One region of the uncultured Vagococcus sp. genome, then DNA from elsewhere that is predicted to be linked to it. Evidence: a T-box and tRNA genes for the amino acid it is inferred to sense, from the RefSeq annotation. Region 1 holds a T-box; the other holds one or more tRNA genes.
The links. The T-box of region 1 lies ahead of leuS (leucine--tRNA ligase). A T-box ahead of a tRNA ligase gene usually reads a tRNA of that ligase, here a tRNA-Leu.
Positions count from the first base shown of each region.

Region 1 (10,239 bases):
TTCCGTGGGAATATCTATAAAATGCATATCTATCGTCATAAAGCTAATGGTGGGGACATGCAGTTACCCGTCACTCATCTATTAAAAAATGCCACAAAATTTATTTACTTAAACTCATCCTTTTTCAAGATTTTCTTTACGATTAAAGAGTTGCCTTATATCGCGGTTCTTGACGAAAACAATTATTTTTATGGGATCTTAACCCATAGTAAATTATTGAATATTTTGGCACAATCTTGGAATGTCAAAGAAGGCCGTTACGTCTTAACGGTTGCCTCAATTGGTCGCCGTGGTGACTTAGCTGCTATCTCGAAGATTATTTCTAAGCACTCTGCCATTACCAGTTGCATCACACTGGATGTAGGTCAAGATGAATTTATTCGTCGCATGCTCTTTACCTTACCGACCGATACAGATGAAGCAACGCTGAACACTGTCATCGAGCAGTTGGAACGAAAAGATTACAAGGTTGTAGAAGTCGAAGATTTACAAAAAGCCTCAGAATTAAATAACTAAATCAAGTAAATAGTCAAAAACGTCTCAAGGGAAATGTCCCTTGAGACGTTTTTTTATTTAATCAAACTGTAAATGGCATCTGCATAGATTACTGTTGCCTTCATAATGTCGTCCACTGCCATAAATTCATTGGCTTGGTGCATGGTATCAATACTGTCAGGGAACATGGCGCCATATGCCACGCCTCGTTCCAAGAGACGTCCAAAAGTGCCGCCACCGATGACTTTCTCAGCCCCTTTAAGGCCAGTATGTTTTTCATAGACCTCTAGTAAGGTTTTCACCAACGGATCATCGCCTGGAACGTAATGAGGCACTTGCCCCCGTGATTCAGAATCAATCCGGACATTATCTCCTAGTTTTTTTCCAATTTGTGTTTCTAGGCCTTCATGAGTTACCCCTTTAGGGAAACGAATATTCAAGGTGATTTTATTGCCTTCTGCAGCATCTGCTTGGAAGTTAAAGATGCCTGGGTTCATAGTTAGCTCACCCATGACTTCGTCTGTATGAGCGATTTCTAAGGCTGTGCCCCTTGATTCTTCATGTAAATAGTTGGCTGCGGCGTCGATAAATGTTTGTGCATCCGCTCCAAAAGTAAATCCTGCCAAGAACACTGCCATAAAGGTGCCACCGTTTATACCTGCCGCTGGACTAGCACCATGAGCTGATTTACCATTCACTACAACTGTGACAGTGGTGCCATTAACATCGATCGTACCAGAAACAGGGTTCTTTTCAACAAAATCAAGGAAGCTGACTTCCATTTTTGCCCCTGCTTCGACAGAAGCTACTTCCACAACCGCAGTTGCAGATTCAGGTACCATGTTAGGACGAAGACCTGATTCAAAGCTGACCAATCGATAATCCCCGGCGTTGGTGCCGCCAAGGTTCACATTGATATTAGCCATGCCTTTTTCACCGTTGATAATTGGAAATTCTGCATCAGGTGCAAACCCAAAGTCAGGTTTTTCTTCCACTTCCAAGTAACGGTTCATACAGCTCCAACCACTTTCTTCATCGGTTCCAATAATAAAGCGAACGCGTTTAGAAATTGGTAATCCTAACTCTTTAATAATTTTTAGTCCGTAATAAGCTGCTACACTTGGTCCTTTATCATCGCTTGAACCGCGAGCGTATAGTTTACCATCGCGAATTTCTGGTTTAAACGGGTCCGTATCCCAACCAGTTCCTACTGGTACCACGTCAACGTGACCAAAAATTCCCATGGTTTCGTCGCCAGCTCCATACTCTAAATGCCCTGCCAAGTTATCAATATTTTTAGTGATGAAGCCATCACGTTCGCCAATTTCCAAAAAGCGCAATAGTGCCTCTTTTGGACCAGGTCCAACAGGTGCATCTGCTGTTGCTTTATCGTCTTCTCTAACACTTGGAATACTCAATAAGTCAAATAAATCTTTAAACAACGCTTCTTTCCGCGCTTCTACTTCCTTTTGCCAATCAATTGTCACTATTATCCACTCCTGTCTGTTTTACTACTCCTTCTATCATATCATTTATAGCAAAAAAAAGCTTCAGGAAACAGCTATTCCCCATGTTAATTCGCCCTTTCCAGACCTAATAACATCAATTCTGCTTCTGTTAATTCACGGTATTGACCTGGTGCCAATGAAGGATCAAGAGTTAATCGCCCCATGGTTTCTCGGTGAAGTTCCGTGACTTGCTTGCCTACCGATTCGAACATTCGCTTGACTTGATGGTATTTCCCTTCAGTGATGGTGACTTTAATGTCTGAGGTTTGCTTTTCTTGATTAACCGATAGGACTTCTAACAGAGCTGGTTGGCAGATGTCTCCACCAGATATGGTCGCACCTTCTGCAAAGTTCTGGCAATCCGCTGCTGTCACAATCCCATTTATAGTTGCTGCGTAACATTTTGAGACATGTTTTTTAGGGGATAGTAAATTATGACTAAAGTCACCGTCGTTTGTTAGTAGTAATAGTCCTGTCGTATCTTTATCCAAACGTCCGACTGGAAAGATATCTGGACGATAGTCCTCCTTTGACAATAAATCCACAACCGTTCGATGACTAGTATCCTCGGTAGCTGAAATTACTCCTTTGGGCTTGTGCAAGAGATAATAAAAGTAGGCCTGATAACTAACTGGCTGGCCATCAACTGAAATTTGGTCGGTTGTTTCTGACACGTTAATCTTACCGTCTTTTACCTGGTGGCCATTAAGGGTTACCAGCTTCTTTTTAAGCAATTGCTTGACTTCTTTACGACTACCAAAACCGCTGTGACTTAATAATTTATCTAATCTCATGGTTGTTTTCCTTTCTAAAAAAGAAAGAACACCTTAAAAAGATGTCCTTTCTAACTATTTAAATTAAAGTGGTTTAATCTTCAAACGGCGACGAATACCTGCTACTCGGTCACCTAATAATTTATCAGCTAATTTCACTTTTAACGCCATATAACCGTATAAACCGCCTCCTACTGCTGCCACAAGAATCACAATAATAAAGGATTGAGTTTTACTTGTTGGGCTGATCATCAGGTAGAGGATCGTCCGTGTTAGCCAGGATGCCAATGCCATGACCAAGCTTAACAATGTCACTAACAAGGTTCTTCTGGCTGTTAGGCTAACGTTAAATTTCGTTATTTTTCGTATTTCCCGCGTTGTTAAGTAAGACGCCACGATAAAGCTGACACCTGTAGATAACAGCGGCCCGTATACTTCAAACAACCAAATAAATGGGTATTGCAGAATCACTTTCACCAAGAAGCCAATTCCCAAATAGATCATGGCTTTTTTATTTTCATAAAGACCTTGAAGTGTCGTTGATACCAGCATGTAGTAGCCTAAAATAATCCCTACATAACAGGCTTGAATCAATACGGATGTGCCCAATATATCGTGCTCGTAAAACAAGGTATTAAGCGGTTCTGCTAAAATAATCATTCCAAGGGTTGCCGGAATCATAACAAAGAAGAACAGTTGAAAATTATCACTGATTAACTTGGCCACGCCCTTGCGATTTTTAATCGTAAAGGCTTCCGTTACGAGCGGTAAACTGGTTACCGATAGTGAGGTGGCAATCGAAATAGTAATCATGGTCAATTTATCTGGATTGGCACTAAAAATCGTAAACAATTCTTTGACTTGCTTATCGGTATAATTGGTTAAATTAAACATGATTCGCTCAAAGGTATATTGATCAAAGATTTTAAAAATCGTAATGGCTGACCCGATGATGATGAACGGGAAAGCTTGGATCATCATATCTTTTAATAAATCATTCGTAGATATCTTCAACTCATTATTACTGTTGGCCTCCAGTATTTTTAATTTACCGGAATAACGCTGGTAGAACCACAAAAGAGCTCCCAAAGCGGCCAACATGCCAATAAAGGCGGCAAAAGTTGAATGAGTCACTGCTTTGACGTAGTTGCCACTTCCAGTTTGCATAATGATGTAGGTTGCCAACAGCATGTAAAATACTCGGGCAAATTGTTCGACTATTTGAGAGACCGCTGAGGGCATCATGTCGTGGTACCCTTGGAAAAAGCCACGGATTACACTCATACATGGGAAAATCAGCAAGGCCACACTTAAGGCTCGCATGACGGGAATCAAATCTTTATCACCCGCCGATAAAATACTCGCCGCAAAATACATAATTGCCGCAAAGGCCACACCTAATCCAGCCATCATTATCATAGACTTTTTGAATAATTTTTTACTTAAACCGTACTCATTTAATGAGTTGTAGTGGGAAATTTGTTTGGCAATCGCCCCGGGAATTCCTGCTGTAGCAATCATTAAAAACAGCGCGTATATATTATATCCTTTAGTAAATAAGTTATTAGCGATTTTAGCATTTTCGCCCATCATAGCATACCAAGGAATGATGTAAATGGCACCCATCAACCTAGAGACAACACTACCAACTGTCATCCAGATTGAGCCACGGACCATTTTTTGTTTTGATTCAATATCTTTTTGTTCAAAATTCTCATTTGGAATTTGCATTGATCATGTCCAACTTTCTCACAATTCTAGTCTCTCTATGAAGAATAGTCCTTTTTCACACTCGCATTACCCATTTTACCAAATTAATCGCTTTTCGTTAAGAGCGATTATGTGATTTTATTATTTATTTACGAATAGACTCTATCGTTTTGCGTTATTTTATCATTAAACATTCCTATAATAATTACATTATAAGCTAAAGGTTACAAAAAAACTATCATAAAACAATTTTCCAATAGTTCTATTATACGTGAAAAAAGGAAGAAAGCATAGAGCTGTCAAAAAAAGGTGATTCTGTCATCTTTTGTATGATTAAACAGACAAGTGTTACTGATCCTACTTCTACTGTGATGGTCAGACTGTCCTTTCGAGCCATTGATCTGAAGGTTGGCCTGACATCACAACGCATAAAGAAAGAACACCCCAATGATTACATCGGAGTATTCTTTCATTTATTATAGTCTTATATCCTTAATTAGCCACAATATTAACTAGTTTGTTGGGAATCACGACAACTTTTCGGATTGTTTTACCGTCTAGTTGTTCTTTAATTAATTCGTTGTCCAATGCTAGGGGTTCTAGTTGCTCTTTATCCATGTCCCGCGGAATGGTTACTTTCGCTCTGACTTTACCATTTACTTGAATCACAATTTCGATTTCATCTTCAACTAAATGAGCTTCGTCAAAGGTTGGCCAAGGAACGTAAGATAAACTACCTTCATGACCCGTAATTTCCCACAGTTCTTCACTGATGTGAGGCGCAACAGGTGCCAACAATTGGATAAAGCCTTCCACGTACTCGTAAGGCAAGACCTCTTGTTTATTGGCTTCATTCACAAAAACCATCAATTGAGAAATGCCAGTATTAAAGCGCAGGTTTTCATAATCTTCCGTTACCTTTTTAACGGTTTGGTGATAGACTTTTGTCAACTGGCCATCGTTAAAGGTCGTGATTCGGTCCCGCATTTTATTCGTGTCATCTACGACTAAACGCCAAACCCGATCCAAGAATTTACGACTGCCTTCTAGGCCGTTTTCATTCCAAGCAATCGCCGCATCTAGTGGTCCCATAAACATTTCATACATCCGCAAGGTATCTGCTCCGTATTTTGCGACAACATCATCGGGGTTAACTACATTTCCTTTTGATTTCGACATTTTCTCATTATTGCCGCCAAGAATCATGCCTTGATTATACAATTTTTGGAAAGGTTCTTTCGTTTCAACAATGCCGATATCGTATAAGAATTTATGCCAGAATCGAGCATAAAGTAAATGCAACACTGCGTGTTCTGCCCCACCGATATAAATATCGACTGGCATCCACTCTTTTAATTTTTCTGGACTGGCAATGGCTTCTTTATTGTGAGGGTCGATAAAGCGTAAGTAATACCATGAACTTCCTGCCCACTGTGGCATTGTATTGGTTTCACGACGACCTTTCATCCCTGTTTTAGGATCCACTACATTGACCCATTCTTCAATATTAGCCAATGGTGATTCGCCAGTACCACTAGGGTGAATATCCGTTGTAACAGGTAGTTTAAGCGGTAACTCTTCTACTGGAACAGCCGTTGTAGTGCCATCTTCCCAGTGAATAATTGGAATAGGCTCACCCCAGTAGCGTTGACGTGAAAATAACCAATCGCGAAGACGATAACTGACTTCTGTTTTCCCAAGACCTTCTGCTTCCAGCCACTCGTTCATCTTAGTGATGGCTTCCTCTTTACCTAAACCATTCAAGAAATCCGAATTGATGTGTGGGCCATCTCCAACAAAGGCTTCAGTTGAGACGTCGCCGCCTTCAACAACTGGGATAATTTCCAAATCGAATTGTTTAGCAAACTCGTAGTCACGAGGATCGTGAGCTGGAACTGCCATAATTGCGCCTGTTCCATACGTTGACAAGACATAGTCAGAAATCCAAATCGGAATTTCTTTGCCGTTCACAGGGTTAACTGCATAAGCCCCTGTAAAGACACCCGTCTTATCTTTGGCCAAATCGGTTCTTGCTAACTCGGACTTTTTACCTGCTTCTTCAATATAAGCCGTGACAGCTGCTATTTGCTCTGCCGTTGTAATCTCTTGAACAAGAGCTAACTCAGGTGCCAGAACGGCGTAGGTAGCCCCAAACAACGTGTCAGGACGAGTGGTAAAGACACTGAAATCTTTGTCTGAATTGGCTACTTTAAAGGTCACATTAGCCCCTTCAGAGCGACCAATCCAATTTTTTTGCATCTCTTTAATACTATCTGGCCATTCGACCTCTTCCAAGTCATCAATCAGACGATCAGCATATTGGGTAATCCGCAACATCCATTGCTTCATCGGCACCCGGTAAACAGGATGATCGCCGCGTTCAGACTTGCCGTCAATTACTTCTTCATTAGCCAAAACAGTTCCCAAAGCGGGGCACCAGTTAACAGGGACTTCAGCTTCATAAGCCAAACCGCGTTCAAACATTTGAACGAAAATCCACTGGGTCCATTTATAGTACTGGGGATCTGTGGTATTAATTTCACGGTTCCAGTCATAACTAAAGCCTAGTGAATTAATTTGACGACGAAATACTTCAATGTTTTTTTGGGTAAACTCTGCTGGGTCATTTCCCGTGTCCAAGGCATATTGCTCAGCTGGCAGCCCAAAAGCATCCCATCCCATCGGATGAAGAACGTTGTATCCTTGGCTACGTTTCATTCGCGCTAAGATATCCGTTGCCGTATAGCCTTCTGGATGCCCTACATGCAAGCCTTGACCTGATGGATAGGGAAACATATCCAAGGCATAGAACTTTTCCTTATTTGGATCTTCTGTAGTATTGAACGTATTGTGTTTCGCCCAATGTTTTTGCCACTTTTTCTCAATTGCTTTGTGTTGATACGACATTTACTTTCCTCCACTCATTTTTAACAGACCATGCTGTTGGTGTTCTTGTGCTTGCTCCCAGTTTACCACTTTAACCATGAAAAGAAGGGCAAGTTTATTCGATTTTTCCGTGAATAAGGGGTTACTCTTTAAAAAAATAAAAAAAAGCCCTATAAAAGCAGACTAAACTACTTTTATAGGACGTTGTTTACTAACGTGGTACCACCTATTTTTGTTTAAATGTTGCCATTTAAACCTCAAACACGATAACGGATGTGCTCCGGTTTAGCCTTCTCAACTAAACGACTCTAAGGTAAGTTCAAAAGTTTTCCAGGCACATTTCCACCATCCATGTGCTCTCTTTGCTGTGCTACTTTTTACTACTCCTCATCAATGTCTTATTGTCCCTATACTAACAAACTCTAATGGATTTCGCAAGTCCTTGCTGCTTACTTGACCCGTAAACTTTGGCCGATGTAAATCGCATCGCCTTTAAGGTTATTCCATGACGTTAATTGTTTCACCGTCACCTTGTGTTTGTTGGCAATCGACCACAAGGTATCACCTGAGACTACTTTATAGGTTTGATTCGTATTGGCATTAGAGGTGTTGCCGGCTTTCACTACTAACTTTTGACCGATAAAAATGGTATCGCTTGTTAGTTTATTCCATGATTTCAAGTTAGCAACGCTGACCCCGTGACGGCTAGCAATACCGGTTAAGGTATCGCCAGAGGCCACGGTATAGTTGGCATTTGAACTTGTGCTATTGCTGTTGTTAGTCGGCGTAGTTGAGCCACTACTTGATCCGATGCTCAATTTTTGGCCCACGTAAATCGTGTCACTGGAAAGCTTGTTCCACGATTTGATGGCTGCTGCCGTCGTATTATATTTTCTTCCAATGCTGGACAAGGTATCACCTGAGACTACGGTATAAGAGCTGCCGGTTGGAGTTGGGTTATTCGTGCTTGTCCCCCCTCCTTTAACACTGAGTTTTTGCCCGACATAAATGATATCGCTAGATAAGTTATTCCATGACTTCAAATTAGCTACCGTTACGCCATATTTTCGGGCAATGCTCGAAAGGGTATCGCCTGAGGCAATCGTATAGGAGGCGCCGCTGGCAGTAGCACCGTTATTATTGGTGTTACTGGTGTTGCCGCCTTTAATATTTAATTTTTGACCCACATAAATAATGTTGCCTGACAAATTATTCCATGATTTTAAGTTCGCAACGGTTACGCCATACTTTCGGGCAATTCCTGATAGGGTATCACCTGAAACGATGGCATGAGTAGCGCCAGTTGTTGTTCCACCACTATTTCCTGGATTGCTGTTAGCTGTGCCTTTAACACTGATTTTTTGACCTACATAAATCCTGTCGCTAGACAAGCTGTTCCATGACTTTAAGTTGGCCACGGTCACGCCGTATTTGCGGGCAATGCTTGATAAAGTATCACCTGAAACAACAGAATAAGAAGTCGTTCCTTGATTGGTTCCTGGCGTTGTACCAGTATTCGTTCCACCGGTCCCTTTAAGATTTAACTTTTGACCGACATAGATTGTATCACTGGTCAAACTGTTCCAGGACTTCAAGTTGGCAACGGTCACGCCATATTTCCGAGCAATACTCGATAAGGTATCACCTGAAACAACTGAGTAAGAGGTCGTGCCTGGATTAGTCGTCCCTGGGGTCGTGCCGGTATTCGTTCCACCGGTCGCCTTAAGATTTAACTTTTGTCCCACATAAATCATGTCACTGGTCAAGTTGTTCCATGACTTCAAGTTTGCAACGGTCACACCATATTTCCGAGCAATACTCGATAGTGTATCACCTGATGCCACGCTATGAGTAGTCCCTGTGCTAGGCGTTGTGGTTCCACTACCGCCATTGTTGCCACTATTACCGCCAGTGTTACCACCCGATGCTTTTACGACTAATTTTTGGCCCACATAAATTAAATCGCTGGTTAAATTGTTCCATGATTTAAGATTAGCCACCGTGACGCCATGTTTGCGTGCAATACTTGATAAGGTGTCCCCCGACGCAATTGTGTACGATCCATTGTTAGGCACTGTGATATTGCCGTTGCCACCTGTATTGCCTTCATTGTTACCACCTGTATTACCACCATTGTTGCCACCGGTGTTTCCCGTGCCGCTTCCCGGTGTATCAAAACGAGTTAAGTTATTATTTTCGATGATCGTGTTTAACTTGCCGGCATAGCCAGGGTCTGTAGCATAACGCCCTGTTAACCAGGCAGTTGCATCACGGTACGAGTTGGTATTGCTCTTCCAAGCCCCACTGTAAAAATAGACACCTGACTGGAATGAGGTATTTTTTAAGACATAAGCATTGTCCTGCAATGATTCTGTATGTGATGGGTACTTCCGGAATTTGGCTGTTACCGTGACCCATTTGCCATTGTAAACTTCTTGAGTCCGCATCTCCACATACTGCCCATTGTAAGAGCCTTTGATCCCAAATAAATTGTGATTAGGTGACACAGATAGGGCACTGTTTCCCCAAGCACTTTCTAAAATAGCTTGAGCAATCATAACCGATGCATATAAATTATTGGCTGCGGCAACACTTTGAGCCTGCGCCCCCACTTGCTCAATAAATGCACTTGGTGCTACACTCCTCATCATCATCGAAGCTGACATAATGTTAGCCGCTTCTGGGACGACTTCTTCCGCGCTACTTTCAGTTGGAACAGGGGTTTCTGTTGATTCCGCCGTCGGTGCGCTTGTTGGTGGCACTTCCGCTTGAATCGACTCTGAACTCTGAATACTCTCTGATTGACTAGTCTCAGTACTTTCTTGAATTGATTGCTCCTGCTCAACTGCCCCTTGGCTGACAGCATT
Region 1 is NZ_CAUQJB010000033.1:8,822-19,060, reverse strand. Features, by position in the region: gene cbpA (cyclic di-AMP binding protein CbpA) at 1-516, shown strand, start outside; gene pepV (dipeptidase PepV) at 570-1,982, opposite strand; gene RWN13_RS19445 (pseudouridine synthase) at 2,069-2,797, opposite strand; gene RWN13_RS19440 (polysaccharide biosynthesis protein) at 2,861-4,507, opposite strand; gene leuS (leucine--tRNA ligase) at 4,979-7,393, opposite strand; T-box leader at 7,567-7,775, opposite strand; partial or broken gene RWN13_RS23710 (LysM peptidoglycan-binding domain-containing protein) at 7,822-8,106, opposite strand; partial or broken gene RWN13_RS19430 (LysM peptidoglycan-binding domain-containing protein) at 8,182-10,239, opposite strand, start outside.

Region 2 (10,239 bases), on a different contig from region 1:
AATTGCCACAGCAGCAGCATTTATTTTCTGAACCTCTTCTTCCAAACCATAGCGGGCTAACTTTAAATAGTTAGCCCCATAAGTATTGGTTTGAATAATGTCAGCCCCTGCCTCAATATACGCTTGATGAATTCCTTGAATCGCCTCTGGATGTGACAAGTTTAACTCCTCTTGAGAACGGTCAATGCCGTATTGGTAAAGCATGGTGCCCATAGCTCCGTCTGCTATTAATAGTTTCGTGCCTAATACGTCTTTTAGTCCCATTGTGGGTCACCAGCTTTCCTTTTATTTGTTTTGGTATTCCTGACGAATAATTTTGGTCGCTTCAACTAATTTTGCTAAAGCCGCAATAGTTTCCGCCTCTTTACGGGTTTTCAAACCACAGTCTGGGTTAATCCAAAACTGTTCCACTGGAATAACCTTAAGGGGTCGTCGAATATTCCCTAGAATTTCTTCTAAACTTGGTACTCGTGGACTGTGGATATCGTAGACACCCAACCCAATTTCCTTGTCATAGGTGTGTTGCTCAAAGGTCGAAATAATCTCACCGTGACTGCGAGAAGCTTCGATGGAAATCACATCGGCATCTAAAGCATCAATCGTCTCAATCACATCATCAAACTCGGCATAACACATATGGGTATGAATTTGTGTATCATTGGCCACTGAGGTAGTTGTCAGCTTAAAGGAATAGACGGCCGCATCTAAGTATGCTTGCCAACGTGAGCGTTTCAATGGCAATCCTTCACGTAAAGCTGGTTCATCAACCTGAATGATTTTAATGCCTGCCTCTTCCAACGCTTCAACCTCTTTCCTCAGAGCTAAACCAATCTGATTGCCTACCGTGGTTTTCGGTACATCGTCCCGAACAAATGACCAATTAATGATAGTCACTGGCGCAGTCAACATCCCTTTTACTGGCCGTTTAGTCAAAGACTGAGCATAGACGCTCTCCTTGACAGTAATCGGCTCAATAAATGCCACGTCACCATAGACTAAAGGCGGACGAACAGCACGAGAGCCATAGGACTGAACCCAACCAAATTTAGTAGCTTGAAAACCAGCTAATTTTTGACCAAAATACTCAACCATGTCAGTTCGTTCAAACTCGCCATGAACTAAGACATCAATATCCAATTCCTCTTGAATCTCAATCCAGCGGGCCGTTTCCCTTTCAATAAACTGATCGTAAGCCTCCTGGGATAAGTCCCCTTTTAACCAAGCTGCACGTTTTTGTCGCACCTCTGGCGACTGAGGGAAACTCCCAATGGTCGTTGTTGGCAATAACGGTAAGTTTAACCATGCTTTTTGCGCTTTAATCCGCTCAGAAAAAGGGGCCTGACGCTCATTTTTTAATGACGTTAATTCCTCAATCCCTTTTTTAACCTCTGAATTATTTCGATCTGGTGATTCGTTTAAAGCTTTTAGTTCCTGATTATTAGCGTTCAATTCAGCCGCAACTGACTCTGTTCCCTGATTCACACCTTTCGTCACGGTCACCAGTTCGTTTAATTTCTCATCAGCAAAAGCCAAACCACCTAAAAGAACTGGATTCAATGTAGTTTCACTCACTTTCGTAATCGGCACATGCAACAAGCTGTTCGACGGCTGAAGCCATAACTGTTCTGGTTTAACAATCGTCAATAATTCTTTCACAAGAGTTATTTTTTTCGATAAATCACTTGCCCAAACATTTCGACCATCAATGATTCCGGCACCTAAAATTTTATCATCAGGAAATCCAGTGACTTTTAATTGAGCCAAGGTTTCCCCATGGTCATGAATAAAATCTAGTCCAATTGCCTGAACCGGTAAAGAAAGAACCGACTCTAAATGATCGACACTTTCAAAATAAGTCTGCAGTTCGATATTGACATCTGTTTGAGCTAAGCGAGTAAAGACTTCTTGGTAATACCCCAAGTCTACTTCACTGACCTCTGTTGCCAAATAGGGCTCATCAATTTGGACCCATTGAACGCCAGCGGCTGCCAATTCCTGCAGAACTTGCTCATAAATCGGGACAAAACTGGCTAACAACTCTTTAAACTCTCCACTTTGATAGCCCTTACCCAATTTTAAATAAGTGATTGGACCAACAATCACCGGTTTCCCCTCAATTCCTAAAGCGTCTTTAGCCTCCAAATAATAAGTTAACCAGCGATTATCCTTTAACTCAGGATTAACATTAGCCAGTTCCGGTACGATATAGTGATAGTTGGTATTAAACCATTTCGTCATTTCAGACGCGACTCCCTCGGCAGTTCCACGAGCAATATCAAAATAAGTCGTTAACTGATCAGCACCCTGTCCTTGGAAACGTTCCGGTATGACATTAAAAGCGACACTAGTATCCAAAATATGGTCGTATAAAGAGAAATCTGCCACGGGAATGATATCTATCCCTTTCACTTGTTGCTTTTTAAGAGCCTCTAAGCGCAATGCCTTGGTAGTTGATAGTAACTCCTCTTGGCTCCCTTGACCACTCCAGTAACGCTCTAAAGCCCGTTTCCATTCTCTTTTTTCTCCTAAACGGGGGTAGCCTAAATTTGAACTTTTAATCCTTGTCATCTTTCCTCATCCTCTTCTTTTTTTATAGTTGTACAGCATACGTTGTACTTTTCCATAAGTTAAAGTACAAAAAAACTCCCGTCCTTGAATAAATGCCTTAACTGCACTTATTCAAGGACGGGAGTTCGATAAACAAACTAACGTGGTACCACCTTGTTCGCAAAATCATCACTGATTTCACCTCTCCAAGTACTTGATCCAATTCCAATCGCATACTCTGACGCTATAATGGGCGTTCCCATTTCGAGTTTACTCTCGGCTCACTCAAACAACTCAGAGACCATTTTCCATTGTGCTTTCGTTATCCCTTTTCAGCTAACAGGACTCTCTGTAAAACGTCCACTCCAATGTACTTTTCTCTTCAACGTTTTCTAATCTTTTTCTAATGACTCTCTAACTTATTCACCATATTATCAGAGTCTAAAACACTTGTCAACTATTATCAAAAAAATATAACGGCTATCAGAAAAACCGATAACGAATCATCTAAATTAACGATAAGCGAGTTTTTGACTATAACAGTTATTCCAAAACAGACGAAAAAAAAGCCTGTCACAAATTAATGCGTCAAGCTTTACTCAATATGCGGTTGATGAGATTTGAACTCACACGAGGGATACCCTCGCTACCCCCTCAAGGTAGTGCGTCTGCCGTTCCGCCACAACCGCGACAGGTAACCAATTTAACGGTTACCTGATTAATTATAATAGTCATGTTGACGTTTGTCAATTAGAGAGTGATCACGTTTTCTTAAAAAAACTAACAATTCTTCCTCTTTAAAACCCTAAGATAGCGCTACATCTCGCTTATTAAAGATAACTAAAGTGGCAGTCTGAATCAAAACTATGTAGATGATGATTCCCGTGGCTGTCGCTGGAATACTTAAACTACCACCGGTCAAATAATTGACATCCAACACTTGATTGTTTAAGCCCAATAAATTGAAGATAATCCATTTTAACCAATCATACTTCTCAATAAAACCTGGTAAAATTTGACCGAGAATACTACCTGAGAATAAAACGCCCATGCCTACCCCAACAGCTAAGGCTTGTGACCTAATAACGGCTGAAAAGAAAAAGGCAATCGTAATATACAGGATCATTAGTAAGGTGTTACTAGCAAACAACTGGCCAGCCATGGTTAGTGCAGTTTTGGTCCCTGTCGCAGAAGACAGTGGGACTAATAAGGACTGACTCGGTAAAATAAAGGAAAAAGCAAAAGCAGACATTGCCATAACTACCGATGTCATCAATCCATATAAAATCGTCACAATATACTTTGACCAAAGAATTTGCAGTCGACTATAAGGGCGAGTTAAGAGTAGCTTAATCGTACCACCAGAAAATTCTGAGGCAATAATCATACTGGCAACAATAACCGCAAACAAGGTTGACAGAACATAAATCTGACCATAACTACTAAAAAAAGCGGCACTTGTGGTTCCTACATTTGGATCCTGAGGAATTTCTCCCTGCTCTTTGTATGCTTGATAATAAGCTAACTCTTTTTCAGCTAGTTTGATCGTTTGCTTATCATACTTTTTCGGTTGAGACTTATAAGTTTGAATGCTTGATTCGAGCAGTGTAATCGATTCCTCCAAGGTCAAGGAAACTGGCTGGATGTCATCGTAGTTGCCATCTTCCGTATTCCAAAATTGTTCTTGGCTTATCAAGGTGCCATCAGCTGCCTTATAGGCCGTCATCCCACCTTTAAATTCCTCTTGTTCTTCTCTTTGAAAATAAACTTTCATGTTCTCATTGCTATTTAGCATCATAAAAGCCATGCCAAACATCCCAACCACTAAGATTATTTGCATAATCCAACTAGCCTTCTTACCACGTAATTTAATTAATTCATTTTTTATTAAGACTCCCATTACAGTGATCCCCCTTCCGTTAATTCAAAGAATCGTTCTTCCAAGGAACCGATTTTGGCTGTCACAGCAAAAATATCCAATTCATTCACCATCAGTTCTTTGATTACCATTGGAACTTGTTCTTCTAAAATTGATACTTCCAGATGGCGGTCGTCTACCACGTTAGCCTCAACGCCAATTACTGCTAAAAGACGAATAGCTTCATCCACATCAGACACTTTTAAGAGATACTTAGCATGGGCTTCGTTCATTATGTCACTCATCGTTTCAATATGGGTTAGTTCTCCCTTTTCAATAATCGCAAATCGATCAGTTATCTGTTGGATTTCACTCAGTAAATGACTGGAAATCAAGACGGCTGTTCCTTGGGCCGACACTTCGCGAATAATTTCACGAAATTCTGCCATCCCCTGAGGATCCAATCCATTCGTAGGTTCGTCTAAGATTAAAATCGACGGTTGATGAACTAATGCCTGAGCTAGTCCTAGCCGTTGACGCATCCCTAAAGAATAGGTCTTAACTTTTTGATGAATGGCATCCGTTAATTTAACGCGAGAGACAATCTCATTCATCCGTTCTTCTGAAATAGGCTTGCGACTCATTCGCGCAAACTGCTGCAAATTTGCCCAACCTGACATATACATATAAAATTCAGGATTTTCAATAATCGCCCCAACTTCACTAATAGTTCCTTTGAAATCAACGCTAACATCTGTTCCATTGATTAAAACCGTTCCTGATGAACGACTGATTAAACTAACAATCGCTCTGATTATCGTAGTTTTTCCGGCCCCATTAGGCCCGAGCAACCCAAAGACTTCCCCTTGATTAACTTCGAAATTAATATTACGGACAATAGACTTTTTCCCAACATTCTTCGATAAATTTTTTATCTGTAAGACTGACTTTCCCATACATTCCTCCTGAATAACAATAATTTAATAGCCAAAATTTGACTATTCCACGATATGTCTCAGTATACGTTAAAACCATCATGAATCAATCATACTTAAGACTTAATTGCGACAAATTTAAGAATCTCTAAAATAGTTTGGTCTAATTGATTATTTGGTATCGAAAAACGGTTGGTTAATTAACCCCCCTATCTTTTCCTGGTTACAATAACACTGGACCAATTAGTAAAATTGATTGAATATAATTCCAGTAACTTGGATTTTTGTCATAATTCACTAGAAATAAGAAACAATGGAGTGAAAGCTCTTTGCTGTTAAACTTTTAGCTGAAACAAATGGAAAGCGTCACTCTTGAGGTCTGATTATACGAATTACCCAAGGAAACTATCTGTTTGAGCATTTAACACGATATATATTTGTTGAAAGGAACGTAAAAATATCGACTAGGGTTTTTATAAACATCAGTTTTCCTTGTTCTATGGTATCATTACCTATAGAAAAAATAGGGAGGTAACTTCATGCGAGCCATTACAGTCAAAAAACCGGGTGGGGCTGACCAGCTTGAAATAACTGAGCACCCCATTCCAGAAGCAAAAACAGGTGAGCTGCTTATCAACGTTCATTCAACTGCTATTAACCGTACTGACATCATTAACCGAGAAAATCCCTTAGGTTATTTACAAAATCCAATTCTAGGAATAGAGGTAAGTGGTACAATTGCCGCTGTAGGCTCAGATTGCCCCTTCAAAGTAGGGGATTCGGTGATGGGGTTAGTAAATGGAGGTGCTTATGCTGAGTATGTTATTATGCCGGCCGAACGAGCAATCTTAGTGCCTGATAACCTGACCATGACAGAAGCCGCGGCTATTCCAGAAGTCTTTTTAACAGCCTATCAAACACTGTTCTGGATTGGTCAATTAGCGCCAAAAGAAACTGTGTTAATCCACGCAGGCGCTAGCGGTGTTGGAACGGCTGCGATTCAACTGGCAAAACAACTGAAACAAGCCACCGTTTTAACAACCGCTGGTTCTGAAGATAAACTAGCCTTTTGTTATTCCTTAGGGGCAGACTTTGGCACCAATTATCATCGTACGAACTTTTCTGAGGATGTTTCAGCCGCTACCGATCAACGAGGAGTCAATCTAATTCTTGATTTTATCGGCGCTTCCTATTTTCAGCAAAATTTAGCTAGTATTAGTCTTGATGGCCGCTGGGTCCTAATCGGAACCTTAGGAGGCAATCAGGTGCCCGTTGTTAACCTATTCGATTTAATGGCTAAACGTATCCAGCTAACAGGTACCTTATTGACACCACGTAGCGACGACTATAAATCTCGTCTTAGTCAGGAATTTAGTCAAGAGGTTTTGCCTTTATTTGCCAGTAATAAAATCCAAGCCATCGTTGATTGCGTGTTCCCTTTTGAAGAAATACAACAAGCTCACCGCTACATGGAAGATAATAAAAACATGGGCAAAATCGTGTTACAAGTCATACCAGACTAAAAAAAAACAAGCCATTGATTTGGCTTGTTTTTGGCTTACCATTCTCCATCTGTTAAGGCCTTATACCATCCCTAACTAAGCTTTTCGATAATCCCTTGACCACCGATCATCTCAGCTTTCCCCATAGATGAGGTAATGACCCTAAACAAGTCTTCTGAGATCGGAAAATGTCCGAATCTAAGCTGAGGTCTCTTCACTTGCCATTCTGGAAAATCCCTTAATCCCTGTAAAGGGAATTCTCGTTCAAACTGATAATAATCGACATTCTTGCGAAATGGCGAAAATCCAGGAGCCATTTCAACCTGATAAGCCTCTCCTTGTCTAATTTGCCCAATGGCCGTAAATTGCTGATAAGGTTCGCCACCATCTAGAGTTAATTTAGAACTGTAATAAAGCAACCAATCCCCAGCCTGCATTCGCTGAAGGGGGGCTTTTTTACCGTGATTTAATTGACAGAACCCTTCCTTGATTCCTATTTCAACATGTTTTTTGGACGCCACTCCAATCCAATAGTTAGTCATCTGATTAGACTCCTTCTTCATGTAATTGGATTAGACGACTTAGGCTTTGTTGAAAGCTACTTTCTTGTTCTCCCAGAACCCCAAAAATTGTCTGATCTATTGCTTCTACTATCGGCAACCCTTGATTCATCTTCACAAGACCGGTATCAGTGAGCCTTAAGGCCTTAGCTCGAGTGTCTGTTGAATGTGGGCCTCGATTAATAAGGTCCTTCTTCTCTAAAATGCGTAATACTTGAGAGACCGTCATGACATCCATTTCTGATATTTTTGATACCATTACTTGTGTCACTTCTTTTTCACTCTGCTGCAAATAACCTAGTGAGGTTAAGACGATAAATTGAGGATGAGTCAGATCAATTTCCTTCAAGGCTGATTTAATTTGGTTGTGCCAGATATTATAAACTTTAACAAATTGTAAACCAATGGCTCCCTCTGGGCTGTCTTGATTAATGGAATTAAACTCCATGTGATTCCACTACTTTCTTCAATAAAAACATCGTTTCCGGCACATCACTAAATATCCCCGTCAACATTAGCAAAACATCTTGGTCATCTTTGTCTATGCTTACCGAATGCCGAATCATCACCCCATCTGAAAGTTCCTGAATATAATGGGCAAAACTAATTTGCCCCATTGGCGTTTCAGTTACATCAATAAATTCTTGATTAGTGATGACTGACGTCAATTTAAAATTCATTGGTGGCATCCCTTTTAAGGTCATAGAGCCTTCCGTGCCTGTAATAAACTCTCCATCAAGGGAAATCTCTTCTAAATCAGTTTCCCAAACTGACCATTTGTCAATCCTTTCATAATACTCCCAAACCTGACTACTTGTTGCTGCCACTTTTAATGTGAAACTATATTCCATCTATAACGCCTCCTAATTAATCATTACACTTATTATAAGTTAACTTACAATAAAACGCAATACAAACTTCCAATTTAATTGAAAGTTTGTTGTTTTGGATTAGTCGTTTATGTAATAGTAACTGATTCGCCTTAACCTGATTAATCGAGGTGAAGGTTCCAAATTTCTGTACCGCCACTTCATCCAAGTTAAGGTAAACCGTTACCTTCTAGCTTTTACTAGTCTTTTCTAGTCAAATAATGTTTATAAATTCACAGCTAATTCATTCTTTCATTGTGCTTCATCATTGGTACGATTCAGGAGCTGCTCCCACCGCCCAGTTCCTGAATCCTTCGACGAATAGCCTCACTCTTCGTAATGGCAGAGATAACTGCCACACCATCAACTCCAGTAGCTCTTACCGCCCCTACATTGGCCACAGTGATGCCGCCGATTGCTACCTTTGGCAACTCCGGCGATCTTCTGACTGCCTCATTTAATAATGACAAACCAACAACTGGTTGAGCATCTACTTTGGATTGCGTATTAAAAACCGGTCCAATCCCCACATAGTCAAGCAACGGTAGTTCCAACGCCTCTTCAAACTGTTTCAACGTATTGATTGATAAGCCAACATCAATCCCATATGGTTTAACTGCCTTAAGCGTTTCACGGATTCCTTTATCCGACTGACCGACATGAACCCCGTCGGCTTTTATTTTGATCGCTAAAGCCACATCATCATTCACGATAAAAGGGATATTCCCTCGCCGACACAAGGCTTGACACTCTTTTGCCAGCCCTTCAATCGCCTCACCCTTCTTTAATGATCCCGGCCCCTTCTCTCTCAGTTGAAAACAGGTAATCCCCCCTTTAATCGCTTCTGCTAAAAGGCCAACTAAATCACCTCCAGCCACATCTTGAGTTCCTCCAATTAAATAAAGTTTGAGTGCCTCGTGCCAATTAATAGGTGGTTTCATTTCCTCGCTCCTTTCGACCATAAGCCCAATGATTAGTTGGCCCCTCTCCGTGACCAATCTTCAACTCTTCTTTAATCGCAGCGTCAATAAACGCTTTACCTGTCCGAACTGCTTTCAAAACGCTCTGCCCTTTGGCTAACTCTGCGGTGATGCAAGCCGAATAAGTGCAGCCTGTACCGTGAGTATGTTGGGTCTCATAACGAGGCCCCCCTAACCAATGACCGATTCCATCATTCGTTAAAAGATAGTCTTTAGCCTCCCTTTGATTAAGGGCATGTCCACCCTTTATTAAAACATTGCGACTACCCATCTGTTGAATCTCATAAGCAGCAGCTACCATCTCTGCTTCTGAGGCAATGGCATGGCCCACTATTTCTTCAGCCTCAGGTAAATTAGGGGTTATTAAGGTTGCCAAAGGCACTAAAGTTTCTTTCATCCCCTTCATGGCTTCATCGGCCATTAAGGAAGCGCCACCTTTGGCAATCATAACAGGATCCACCACTAGAGGAATATCTGGATAAGCAGTCAAAAATGAGGCTACAATCTTCATGTATGACTGATCGACTAGCATCCCTGTTTTAATTGCGCCTATCTCAAAATCAGAAAACACTGCCTCTAATTGTTCTTGAACCCCTTGGACTGGAGTTGGATAAATGCCGCTCACTCCCTTAGTATTTTGAACCGTAATTGCAACAATCACTGATGTCCCAAAGACTTCTCGCTCTTGAAAGGTTTTAATATCCGCTTGAATGCCGGCACCACCACCACTATCAGAACCTGCTATCGTACATGCTTGGGCTATTTTCATGATCCCATCTCCTCTCTGATTTTTAGCAAAAACTGGTCACTTTCATTTAATAAAAACAATTGATTGATAAACTCTACTTTAAAACTACTAGGGAGATTAGTTGCCATTGCCGCCTTTTCCCCTGCTATTCCGTAGATAGCGTGAGCTGCCACCGTGCTTTCAAAAACATTTGGATAACTACCGATAAAAGCGCCGCAAACCCCACTTAAAAGGCAACCC
Region 2 is NZ_CAUQJB010000002.1:83,796-94,034, forward strand. Features, by position in the region: gene RWN13_RS02285 (bifunctional homocysteine S-methyltransferase/methylenetetrahydrofolate reductase) at 1-264, opposite strand, end outside; gene metE (5-methyltetrahydropteroyltriglutamate--homocysteine S-methyltransferase) at 286-2,568, opposite strand; T-box leader at 2,679-2,942, opposite strand; tRNA gene RWN13_RS02295 (tRNA-Leu) at 3,153-3,236, opposite strand; gene RWN13_RS02300 (ABC transporter permease) at 3,353-4,447, opposite strand; gene RWN13_RS02305 (ABC transporter ATP-binding protein) at 4,447-5,361, opposite strand; gene RWN13_RS02310 (NAD(P)H-quinone oxidoreductase) at 5,880-6,863, shown strand; gene RWN13_RS02315 (EVE domain-containing protein) at 6,935-7,384, opposite strand; gene RWN13_RS02320 (MarR family winged helix-turn-helix transcriptional regulator) at 7,389-7,850, opposite strand; gene RWN13_RS02325 (polyketide cyclase) at 7,840-8,253, opposite strand; gene thiE (thiamine phosphate synthase) at 8,550-9,212, opposite strand; gene thiD (bifunctional hydroxymethylpyrimidine kinase/phosphomethylpyrimidine kinase) at 9,196-10,020, opposite strand; gene thiM (hydroxyethylthiazole kinase) at 10,017-10,239, opposite strand, start outside.
Region 2: it has a tRNA-Leu gene. The T-box ahead of leuS (leucine--tRNA ligase) is inferred to sense a tRNA for this amino acid. The anticodon was not compared.